Linked DNA regions of Aliidongia dinghuensis. The protein of the gene in region 1 interacts with the protein of each later gene in a pairwise test. Links are inferred from orthologs where the notes say so. Each region holds a gene or a part of one and is shown in the gene's direction. Other genes may lie near its edges. The genes, in order: IEY58_RS21235 and mrdA.

Region 1 (6,121 bases):
GTTTCGATCTCGTCGATTCGGCTCCCCCAGGGATTTTCGCAAAACCGACAATAAAGAGCGCCGACCGGATCGACAACCCTTAAAGCGTTGGCCCTGATGATTGGCCAACTGCCGAGAATTTGGCGAAATCGTGGCGACTGCAGCGCTTCACTCTGCCGGAACCTACGGGGCAGCCGCGACGTAAATACGCTTGGCAAGGCCGGTCGCAAAGCGCCATACCGGACGAGCCGGGAAGGGGTCTTTTGACCCGCCGGCCGCCGGTTGGTTCGGCGCCCGCTCTTGTCCGATGAGCTCGTTGCCGCGCATGCGCTATGTTCAATCGCTGCTGTTCACGCTGTTTCTGCTCCTGGCGCTTGGCGCCGGGGCTGGATTCGTCGTCTATCAGCACTACGCCGCCGACCTGCCCGACTTCCAGCAGCTCGCCGACTACCAGCCGCCGATCACGACGCGCGTCCATGCCGGCGATGGCCGGCTGCTCGCGGAATATGCGACGGAGCGCCGTGTGTTCGTGCCGATCTCGGCCATCCCGCCGCGCGTGGTCCAGGCGATGCTGGCGGCGGAGGACCGGGAGTTCTTCAGCCACGGCGGCGTCAATCCGGCGGCCATGGTGCGCGCGGCGATCCAGAACCTGATGCATGCCGGGCAGGGGCGCCGCCAGATCGGCGCCTCCACCATCACGCAGCAGGTCGCGAAGAACATGCTGCTGGGCGACCAGTACAGCTACGTCCGCAAGATCAAGGAAGCGATCCTCGCGGTGCGCATGGAGCAGGCGCTCTCGAAGGAGCGCATCCTCGAGCTCTACATGAACGAGATCAATTTCGGCCGCGGCGCCTACGGCATCGCGACCGGTGCGCTCGTCTATTTCAACAAGTCGGTCGACGAGCTCACCGTCTCCGAGGCGGCGTTCCTTGCCGGCGCGGTCAAGGGCCCGACCAACTATGATCCGGCGCGCCACTACGACGCGGCCAAGGCGCGGCGCGACTACGTCATCGACGGCATGTGGAAGATCGGCGCCATCACCGAGGCCGAGGCGAAGGCGGCCGAGGCCGAGCCGATCGTGCTCCGCAAGCGTGACGAGACCCAGGTCTTCTCCGCTCCCTATTTCACCGAAGAGGTGCGGCGCGAGCTCATCCAGCGCTTCGGCGAGGACAAGGTCTACAAGTCCGGCCTGTCGGTCCGTACCAGCCTCGATCCGATCCTGCAGACCTATGCCGACAAGGCGCTCCGGGACGGGCTCGTGACCTATGACCGGCGCCACGGCTGGCGCGGCCCCGTCACCCATCTCGACATCAATCCCGACGCCAAGGGCTGGAACCAGGCGCTGGCGGCCGTGCCGGTGCCGGGCGGTTCGGTGCCCTGGAAGCTGGCGCTCGTGCGCGAGGTCAAGCCCGACGCCGCCGAGATCGGCTTTGCCGACGGTTCGACCGGCACCATCCCGATGAAGGAGATGGAATGGGCCCGGCCGACGCTCGAGGATCAGCGTGTGGGTGTGACGCCCAAGACCGCCGAGCAGGTGGTGAAGCGCGGCGACGTCGTGCTGGTCGAGGCGGTGATGAGCGAGCCGCCGGTCCCAGCCAAGCCCACCACGGCCAAGCCCGTCGCCAAGGGCAAGGGCGCGAAGCCGGTTGCCGAACCGTCGCCGCCAGTTGCAACGCCCACTGCGGTGCCCGCCAGCCCGCCGACGATCGCCCATTGGGCGCTCCGCCAGATCCCGAACGTGTCGGGTGCCATGGTGGCGCTCGATCCCCACACCGGCCGCGTGCTCGCCATGGACGGCGGCTGGTCCTACGAGACGAGCCAGTTCAACCGGGCGACCCAGGCCTATCGGCAGATCGGCTCGACCTTCAAGCCGTTCGCCTATCTGGCCGCGCTCGACAATGGCATGACGCCCTCGACGCTCATCCTCGACGACCCGATCGAGATGGAGCAGGGGCCGGGCCTGCCCTTGTGGCGGCCGCATAATTTCGAGGGCGGCGAGGCGCCGGGCCCGCAGCCGCTGCGCGTCGCGATCGAGAAGTCCCTGAACCTCATGACCGTGCGCATGGCGACGACGATCGGCATCGACAAGATCGCGCCCTATGTCGAGCGGCTCGGGCTCATGGACAAGATGCCGCTGCTCTATTCCCAGGTGCTGGGCGCCGGCCAGACGACGCCGCTCAAGCTCGCGACCGCCTACGCCATGATCGACAATGGCGGCAAGCGCATCACGCCGTCGCTGATCGACCGGGTCGAGGACCGCGAGGGCAAGCTCGTGTTCAAGCACGATACGCGGGAATGCCCGCGCTGTGGCGACTACGACTGGGCGCCGGACGGTGAAGTGCCGACCCTGCCGGACGAGCGCGAGCAGGTGCTGGACCCGGCGACGGCCTACCAGATGGTCAACATCATGCAGGGCGTCATCCAGCGCGGCACGGCGGCCAATTCCGTCGGCAGCTATCTCAAGATGCCGCTCGCCGGCAAGACCGGTACCACGAACGACATGTTCGACACCTGGTTCGTCGGCTACACGCCCGACCTGGTGGTTGCGGTCTATGTCGGCTTCGATACGCCGCGCACCTTGGGCCGGCTGGAGCAGGGTGCGCGCACTGCGGCACCGCTCTTCACCGAATTCATGACCGATGCCTTGAAGGACAAGCCGCCGGTCGATTTCCGCATCCCGCCGGGCGTGCGCCTGGTGCGCGTCAATGCGGCGACCGGCAAGCTCGCCGAGGGCGGCGAGCGCAACATGATCTGGGAGGCGTTCAAACCCGGGACCGAGCCAACGCCGAACGATCAGGTCGTCGACGGCAGCGGCATCGACGTGGGCTCGATCGGCGATGCTCAGCAGAGCAACGCGCCGGCCGACGAGGACCAGGCCGTGCTGCAGGCCGGCCAGCCGCAGCAGCCGACGGCGATCACAGGCGCCGTGCCGCCTGGTATGGGCGCGGTCCCGCCGCCGCCCGGGCCGACCTCGGCCTCGCCCCTGCCGCCGCCGCCGACCACGGCACCGTCGACGGGGACGGGCGGTCTGTATTAGAAACCCTGCTTCGCGCCCGGGCGATCCGGTCCGGGCGCCGTTCTTGACCGATGGAGTGACGCATGCGTGCGGAAATTCAAGCGGTGGCCGACGAGATCCGCTCGTCGTTGGCCCTGCTGAGGAGGCATCTTTGACTGGGAGAAATCTCTCCGTCGCCTCGATGAACTGAACGCCCGGGCCGAAGACCCGAACCTGTGGAACGACGCCGCCGCCGCGCAGGAGGTGATGCGCGAGCGCAACCGGCTCGACACTGCTGTTAATGGCTATCGCAAGATCGAGGCCGAGCTCGCGGATACGCTCGAGATGATCGAGCTTGCCGAGGCCGAGGGCGAGGCGGAACTGGTCGCCGAGGCCGAGGCCAAGCTTGCGGCCTTGAAGGCCGAGGTCGCGAAGCGCGAGCTCGAAAGCCTCTTGTCGGGCGACGCCGACGCCAACGACTGCTATCTCGAGATCCATGCCGGTGCCGGCGGGACCGAGGCCCAGGACTGGGCCCTGATGCTGGTGCGCATGTACACGCGCTGGGCCGAGGACCACGGCTACAAGACCGACTGGCTGGAAGAGAGCCCGGGCGAAGAGGCGGGTCTCAAGTCCGCGACGCTCAAGATCATGGGCACCAACGCCTATGGCTGGCTCAAGACCGAGAGCGGCGTGCACCGGCTCGTGCGCATCTCGCCGTTCGACAGCCAGGCGCGGCGCCAGACCAGCTTTGCATCGGCCTGGGTCTATCCGGTGATCGACGACAAGATCGAGATCGACATCCAGGAAAAGGACTGCCGCATCGACACGTTCCGGGCTTCGGGCGCCGGCGGCCAGCACGTCAACAAGACCGACTCGGCGATCCGCATCACCCATATCCCGACCGGGATCGTGGTGTCATGCCAGCAGGACCGCTCGCAGCACCGCAACCGGGCGATCGCCTGGGACATGCTGCGGGCGCGCCTCTACGAGGCCGAGCTGCAGAAGCGCGAGGCCGCGACCGATGCCTTGAACGCCACCAAGACCGACATCGGCTGGGGCCACCAGATCCGCTCCTACGTGCTGCAGCCCTACCAGATGGTGAAGGACCTGCGCACCGGGGCCGAGACTGGCAATTCGGGGGCGGTGCTGAACGGCGATATCGACATGTTCCTCGAAGCCTCGCTCGCCTCGCGCTTGAAGGGCGTCGAGGGCAATGTGAGCGATCTCGACTGACGCGATCGAGAGGCCGCCGTCTTCGGGCGGCGGCCTCGCATCCCCCTATTGCAGCGAGAAAACCAGGTTCTGCGGTGTCCCCAAGTTCCGGGGTGTCCAGAGCGTCGCCCGCCAGCCGCCGTCCGGGTTGGTGGAATAGCCGGCGATCTGGCCGCGCTCGTTGATCGCCGCTGCCGCGCTGTCGGCGTAACCCGGCAACGGCGGCAGTTGCACCACCTGCCCCGCCGTCCAGAGCACGCCCCGACCATGGCCGACCGCCGGAAAATAGGCGCTGCCGGCGATCTGGCCGCGGTTGTTGATCGCCGCAGCGTCGCTGTAGCTGGCGCCGGGTGGCGTCAGATCGGTCATCGTGCCGTCGCTGTAGAGAAAGGCGTGGTATGTTGCGCCGATCACCTGTCCGACGACCTGGCCTCGGTCGTTGATCCCTTCGGCATTGCTGCTTTCCGTGGTTGCCGTGGGGGCGAGATCGAGGATCGTGCCGTGGGCGAACACGGCCGCGTGGTTGATGCCGCTGCCCACATCGGCCGTTCCGGCCGCAATGCCGAGGTCGTTCAAGGCATAGGCGATGCTGTAGCTGCCGTTCGGCAGCAGGCCCAGGTCGGTGGCGGCCCCGCCTTGGTAAAGCAGGGCGTGGGTCTGGCCGCTGATGATGCCATAGCCGGCGCCCTGGCCGCGCTGATTGATGGCGAGGCCGAAGGCGACGCTGCCGCCGGGCGCGCTGATGAGCTGCGTCTGGCCGCGCGCGAACAGCGCTGCGAAGGGCATCGGGTCGAGCCCCGGCTGAGACACGCCGGTGATGCCGATGCCGAGGCCGGCATCGTTGATCGCATAGCCGTTGGTGAAGTTCTGGCCCGGCGGAACGCCGAGATCGACGACCTTACCGTGGGTAAACAGCACCGCATGGGACAGATCGGACATGTCCTCGCGGTCGGAGAAGGCCGAGCCGATCACCTCGCCCCAGTCATTGATCCCGGCCGCGATGCTGTAGGCCTGGCCGGGCAGGGCGCCCAGGTCTACCGCCTGATAGGTGGGGGTGGCGCTGGACTGGGCACCGCTCTCGGCGCTGGCCAGAAGGCCGAGCGCCAGCAAAGGCACGAACAGGCGGAACCGGGCGCGGTCGCGTTTCATCGATGCCTCCCTTAGGGGGATGTTCGAAGCCGCTGCCGTGGCCGGCGGAAAGACGCCGCCCGCCGCTTCCCCTGAGGCGGCGGCGCCCCGTCTTCCGCAACTTGTGGCTATAGTCTGAGCCCGCTTTCTACCTTCGGCAAGGGCGCTCTCGCTGTTGGTCTCAAACCCCCAGAAAGGATTCCGCACCGATCGACCGGGAGCCGTTGGCCTTGCCGTCGAGGCCGTCATTCCAAACCCGTGCGAGATCGCGCATTTCGCGGGTGGGAACGGGGAGGTGGATGTACCCAGGCATCACCTGCCTCCAGGATTCTGGGATGGTCTTCGACACCGCCCTGGCGGAGCCGGGCGGTCATCGTCGTCCATCGGCGCGCAATGTCACTGCAGACCACGGTATCTTCAGGCTGAGGCGGCGTCCCAGTCCGGCGCGAAGGGCGGGCGGACGAGGCGCTGATCCTTCGGCAGGGCCGCGATCGAACGGCGGTCCTCGTCGTCGAGCCGGATCGTCAGCGCCTCCAGATTGGCCTGCTGGCTTTCCTTCCGGGCGGCCTTGGGAATGGCCAGGACGTTCGGCTGATCCAGCAGCCAGGCGATCGCGACCTGCGCTCCGGTCGCGCCGTGCTTGCGGCCGATGGCGGCGAGGGTCTCGTCGGCGGCGGCCCGGCCCTGCGCTAACGGCGCATAGGCCGTGAGCGCGATGCCGTGGCTGCGCAGATAGGCCAGCATCGGCTGCTGAGACAGGAAGGGGTGGTATTCCACCTGATGGACCGCGAGCGGCGCGCCGATCTC
Region 2 (5,905 bases), on another replicon or contig:
AAGCATTTCATCCGCAAGGTGCACAACCGGCGCAGCTTCGCTTCGCCCGAGATCATCGTCTGCGTGCCCTCGGGCTCGACCGCGGTTGAACGCCGCGCCATCCAGGAATCGGCGGAGAGCGCCGGTGCGCGCAAGGTGTACCTGATCGAGGAGCCGATGGCGGCCGCGATCGGCGCCGGCCTGCCGGTGACCGAGCCGTCGGGCTCGATGGTCGTCGACATCGGCGGCGGCACGACCGAGGTGGCGGTGCTGTCCTTGGCCGGCATCGTCTATTCGCGCTCGGTGCGCGTCGGCGGCGACAAGCTCGACGAGGCCATTATCGCCTACATGCGCCGCAACCATAACCTCCTGGTCGGCGAAGGCTCGGCCGAGCGGATCAAGAAGGAGATCGGCTCCGCCTGCATGCCCGAGGACGGCGAGGGCCGGGTCATGGAGATCCGCGGCCGCGACCTGATGAACGGCGTGCCCAAGGAACTGGTGATCAGCGAGCGGCAGATCGCGGAAAGCCTGGCCGAGCCGGTCGGCGCGATCGTCGAGGCGGTCAAGGTGGCGCTCGAGCACACGGCGCCGGAACTGGCGGCCGACATCGTCGACAAGGGCATCGTCTTGACCGGCGGCGGCGCGCTCCTGGCCAATCTCGACTACATCCTGCGCCATGCGACCGGCCTGCCGGTCTCGATCGCCGACGATCCCTTGACCTGCGTCGCCATGGGGACGGGCCGCGCGCTCGAAGACAAGGCGCTCCGGAACGTCCTCATCAGCATGTATTGATCGGGTCACCGTCCGGCGTCGGGTTTGCCAAGCCATGAGTCGCATTCGAAACGATTTGTGTCATCTATCGGTCAAATTTGAAGCATTTGCGACCTCGGATGGTCTGAACTCTGATTTCCGTAATCGATTGTTTGCCCTTTCGTGTGATATGACGACAATCAACGAGGCGGGGGCGGCACATTTGATGGTTGTGTCGAGGTCCTCCATCCGTCGTGGGGAACGTTCGTGAAATCGCGCTCGGCACCTGTTTCGCAGATTGTCGGACCGCTGAAATCGGCGGCGCAGCGTTTCGCCTATTCGGCACTTGTGCTGCTTTCGGTTGCGATCATGATCGTCGGGCGCGCCGACCAGGCGTTGATCGAGCGGATCCGGACGCAGGTCAACGACGTCATGGCGCCGGTGCTGGAGGCGATGACCCAGCCCGTCACCGCCGTGAGCGATACGGTGGCGCATTTCCATGCCCTGGCCGAGCTCTATCGCGAGAACGAGCGCCTGCGTGCCGAGAACGCGGCGCTGCTGCAGTGGCAGCAAGTGGCTCACCGGCTCGACAATGAGAACGCGGGTCTGCGCAGCCTGCTCAATTATCAGCCGGACGGCTCCACCTGGTTCATCACCGCCCGCGTCATCGGCACCTCGGGCGGCGCGTTCTCGCGCAACCTGCTGGTCAACCGCGGCACGCTCGACAGCGTTGCCAAGGGCCAGGCGGCCGCGGGCGGCACCGGCCTCATCGGCCGTGTCACCGAGGTCGGCGAGCGCGCGGCCCGCGTGCTGATGATCACGGACCTGAACTCGCGGATCCCGGTCGTCGTCGGCGGCAGCGACGAGCATGCGATCCTGGCCGGCGACAATACCGACCGGCCGCAATTGGCCTATCTGGGCGCTCACGCCAAGATCAATGTCGGCGACCGGGTGGTGACGTCGGGCGATGGGGGCGTGTTCCCGCCGGGCATGCCGATCGGCACGGTCGCCGCCGTCGAGGGCGGCAACATCCGGGTCGAGCCGTTCGCGGATCTGAGCCGCGTCGAATATCTGCGTATCGTCGATTTCGGCCTGTCGGGCGTGCTGCCGCCCGACGCGGTGCCGCAGCCAAAGGCGCCGAAGCGGCCGAAGGGCGATGCGGGGAAGGGCGAGGCCGGTCCCACGCCATGAAGGCCAAGCCGGTCGAGACGGTCGACGGCATCGGCCAGAGGCTGGTGCCGACCGCCTTCACGCTGGTGCTCGCCATCCTGTCCGTGATACCCGTCGACATTCCGGGCTATGCCCAGGTGACGCCCGACTACGTACTGATGTCGATCTATTACTGGACGATCTATCGACCGGACCATCTGCCTTACCTGGTGGTGTTCCTGGTCGGGTTGCTGATCGATCTCTTGACCTTCGGGCCGCCGGGGGTGACGCCGTTCGCGCTTCTGACCGTGCGCGCGATCGTGCTGACCCAGCGCAAATTCTTCGTCGGCAAGAACTTCCCGATCCTGTGGTGGGGCTTCGTGCTGGCGACCGTCGCCGTCACCCTGCTGCGCTGGGGCATGGGCGCGCTCTATAGCGGGCACCTGCCCGATCCGCGCAGCTTCGCGTTCCAGGCGGTGCTGACCGCGGCGTTCTATCCGATGCTGTCCTGGGTCTTCTCGCGCGTGCAGCGGGTGATGTCGTCGTGAAGCCGCGCCCGCTCGCCCAGGACAAGAGCCGTTACAAGGTCCTGACCCGCCGCACGCTGATGCTGGGCGGCATTCAGCTGGGCCTCGTGGGGGCGCTCACCGCCCGCATGTATTACCTGCAGGTGCTGCAGGCCGACAAATACAAGGTGCTGGCCGAGGAGAACCGGATCAATCTCCGGCTGCTGGCGCCGCAGCGCGGGCGCATCCTCGACCGGTTCGGCGTGCCGCTCGCGGTCAACCAGCAGAGCTACCGGGTCGTCCTCGTCGCCGAGCAGGCGGGCGACATCGACAGTACGTTGAACGCGATCGGCACCCTCATCCCGCTCGGCGACAACGAGCGCCATCGGGTGCTGCGCGAGATCAAGAGCAAGCACTCCTTCGTGCCGATCGTCGTGCGCGAGAATCTCTCGTGGGAGGAGGTCGCCCGCATCGAGGTCAATGTCCCGGAACTGCCCGGCGTGCAGATCGAGGTCGGGCGCAACCGCTACTATCCGTTCGCCGACCGGACGAGCCATATTACCGGTTACGTGGCGCCGGTCTCGGAGAAGGAACTGACCGGCGATCCGCTGATGGAGCTGCCGGACTTCCGCATCGGCAAGTCGGGCATTGAGAAATCGATGGATCTGGAGCTGCGCGGCACCGCCGGCACCAGCCAGATCGAGGTCAATGCGTTCGGCCGCGTCGTGCGCGAGATCAGCCGTGACGACGGTCAGCCGGGCCAGGAGGTCGCAACTACGCTCGACATGGCGCTGCAGGACTTCACCATGCGGCGCCTGCGGTCGGAGGAGGCGGCGACCTGTATCGTGATGGACGTGGTGACGGGCGAGATCCTGACCATGGCCTCCTCGCCGTCCTATGACGCGAACAGCTTCACGCACGGCCTCAAGGCGTCGGTCTGGAACGCGCTCAACACCGACCCGCATACGCCGCTCTACAACAAGGCGACCCAGGGCGTGAACCCGCCGGGCTCGACCTTCAAACCGGTCGTCGCCATGGCGGCGCTCGACTCCGGCGTCATCACGCCCGACTTCCGGGTGAATTGCCCAGGCGTCTTCACGCTCGGCGACCATGAATACCACTGCTGGCGCCACGGCGGGCACGGCACGCTCGACCTGCACGGCGGCTTGAAGAATTCCTGCGACGTCTATTTCTACGAGGTCGCCATGCGGGTCGGCGTCGACCGGGTCGCCGCCATGGCGCACCGGCTCGGCATGGGCGAGCTCACCGGCATCGACATCCCGAACGAGCGGCCGGGCAACATCCCGACGCGCGCCTGGAAGCTCAAGAAATTCGGCGTGCGCTGGGTCGACGGCGACACGCCGTCGATCGGCATCGGCCAGGGCTATATCGCGGTGACGCCGCTGCAGCTCGTGACCATGCTGTCGCGCATCATCTCGAACCGGGCGCTGGTGCCGCATCTGGAGCGCCAGCCCGGCATCATGGAGGCGGGCAAGCCGTTCGATCCCGACTTCGGCGCCAAGGACTATCCGTCGCTGGGCTTCAACCCCGCCCATATCAATGCCGTGCTCTCCGGCATGAACGCCGTCACGAACGAGCTTGGCGGCACCGCCTATGGCGCGCGCATTACCGATCCGGGCATGGAGATGGGCGGCAAGTCCGGCACCTCGCAATTCCGCCAGATCACCGCCGCCGAGCGCGAGCGCGGCATCAAGAAGGGCGAGCAGCTGCCGTGGAAGGACCGCGAGCATGCGCTGTTCATCGCTTTCGCGCCGGTCGGCAACCCGCGTTATGCCTGCGCCGTGTTCATCGAGCACGGCATCGCCGGCGGCAAATATGCGGCCCCCATCGCGCGCGACGTGCTGCGCGAGTGCCAGCGGCGCGACCCGTCGCGGCGCGTGCCGCCCGACCCGCTGATCGTGGCGGACGCGGGTGCCGCCTCGACCCCGGACAAGACACCATGAGCTTCGGCGCCGAGCGCGGCCATACGCCGGACTTCGCCGAGAAGCTGCGCAGCATCAACTGGGGCCTGATCTTCCTGCTGAGCGCCATCGCCGGCATCGGCTTCATGGTGCTCTATTCGGCGGCGAACGCCAGCTTCGACCCCTGGGCGTCGAAGTCGATGATCCGCTACGCCATTTCGCTGGCGTTGCTCCTGGGCGTGGCGATCGTCGACATCCGTTTCTGGCTCAAGGCCGCCTATCCGATCTATGTGGTCGGGCTCGTGCTGCTGGTCGCGGTCGACCTGCATGGGCGCACGGGTCTCGGCGCCCAGCGCTGGATCGAGCTCGGCCCCCTGTCGCTGCAGCCGTCGGAGCTGATGAAGATCGGCCTCGTCATGGTGCTGGCGCGGTATTTCAACACGCGCACGGTCGAGGAGGTCGGGCGGCCGCTGCATCTTCTCTATCCGCTCCTGCTGCTGCTGGTGCCGGCGGCGCTGGTGATGAAGCAGCCCGACCTGGGCACGGCGATGATGCTGGTCATGTCGACCGGCGGCATCTTCTTCCTGGCCGGCGTCCGGCTCTGGAAATTCGCGATCGCGATCGCGGCCGGCGCGGGCCTGGTGCCGATCGCCTTCGGCTTCATGCGCGACTATCAGAAGAAGCGCATCCTCACTTTCCTCAATCCGGAGAACGACAGCCTGGGGGCCGGCTATCACATCACCCAGTCCAAGATCGCGCTCGGCTCCGGCGGCATGTGGGGCAAGGGCTACCTGCAGGGCACGCAGAGCCACCTCAATTTCCTGCCCGAGAAGCATACCGACTTCATCTTCACCATGTTCGCCGAGGAATTTGGCATGGCCGGCGGCTGCGTGCTCCTGGCACTCTACGCGCTGGTTGTGGCCTATGGCTGCGCGATTGGGCTCAGGAGCCGCAACCATTTCGGCCGCATGCTGGCGTTGGGCATCACGCTCAACTTCTTCCTCTATGTCTTCATCAACACGGCGATGGTGATGGGCCTCATCCCCGTGGTGGGCGTGCCGCTGCCGCTCATCTCCTACGGCGGCACGGCGATGCTGACGCTCATGTTCGGCTTCGGCCTCGTCATCAGCGTCTATATCCACCGCGACGTGCGCATCAACCGGCGTGGCGAGTCGGAGAGCTAGTGCCAAGCCTTTTCCGCGCATCCCCCGCATGCAAAGCCGTGCTGGACAGCCGCGCGGATATTTCCTATAGAAGCGCTCCTTCGGTTGCCCCGGAGCCCAGGTAGCTCAGTTGGTAGAGCATGCGACTGAAAATCGCAGTGTCGGTGGTTCGATTCCGCCCCTGGGCACCATTCCCATGATTTTTCAATGTTATCAATGAGTTGCGATTTCCGGGTTGGGAATCGAATTGGGGAGTCTCATCATCCCCTAACACACTTCACTGATTTTATTTGATTTCCTGCCTCGGGCGGTCATGCCGAAAGGGCGTGCACCGAAAAAATGGCAGGCGTCAGGTCGGGTTGATGGTGCCGTCCTCGACAAGAGCGACGGTCATGCCGGCAGACAATCTGAACGCGCCGAAATCCTCCTTGGTGAT

What was found.
Region 2: the proteins of IEY58_RS21235 (region 1) and mrdA interact in binary tests that used the Escherichia coli proteins (3 or more experiments, as listed by UniProt). The link is inferred for Aliidongia dinghuensis from one-to-one orthologs.

Annotation. Positions count from the first base shown.
Region 1 is NZ_BMJQ01000011.1:208,684-214,804, forward strand. Bases 1-3,216 are described here. They hold IEY58_RS21235 (penicillin-binding protein 1A), read left to right. Parts: upstream 1-304; coding sequence 305-3,016; downstream 3,017-3,216. Also shown: IEY58_RS21245 (hypothetical protein), read right to left, coding at 4,253-5,335; IEY58_RS21250 (aldo/keto reductase), read right to left, coding at 5,732-6,121. UniProt on the Escherichia coli protein: Cell wall formation. Synthesis of cross-linked peptidoglycan from the lipid intermediates.
Region 2 is NZ_BMJQ01000001.1:363,491-369,395, forward strand. What follows is about bases 1,886-4,885. They hold mrdA (penicillin-binding protein 2), read left to right. Parts: upstream 1,886-2,422; coding sequence 2,423-4,348; downstream 4,349-4,885. Other genes in these bases: mreC (rod shape-determining protein MreC), read left to right, coding at 1,886-1,920; mreD (rod shape-determining protein MreD), read left to right, coding at 1,917-2,426; rodA (rod shape-determining protein RodA), read left to right, coding at 4,345-4,885. Also shown: IEY58_RS01775 (rod shape-determining protein), read left to right, coding at 1-771; more of mreC, read left to right, coding at 997-1,885; more of rodA, read left to right, coding at 4,886-5,490; IEY58_RS01805 (DUF2019 domain-containing protein), read right to left, coding at 5,819-5,905. UniProt on the Escherichia coli protein: Catalyzes cross-linking of the peptidoglycan cell wall. Responsible for the determination of the rod shape of the cell. Is probably required for lateral peptidoglycan synthesis and maintenance of the correct diameter during lateral and centripetal growth.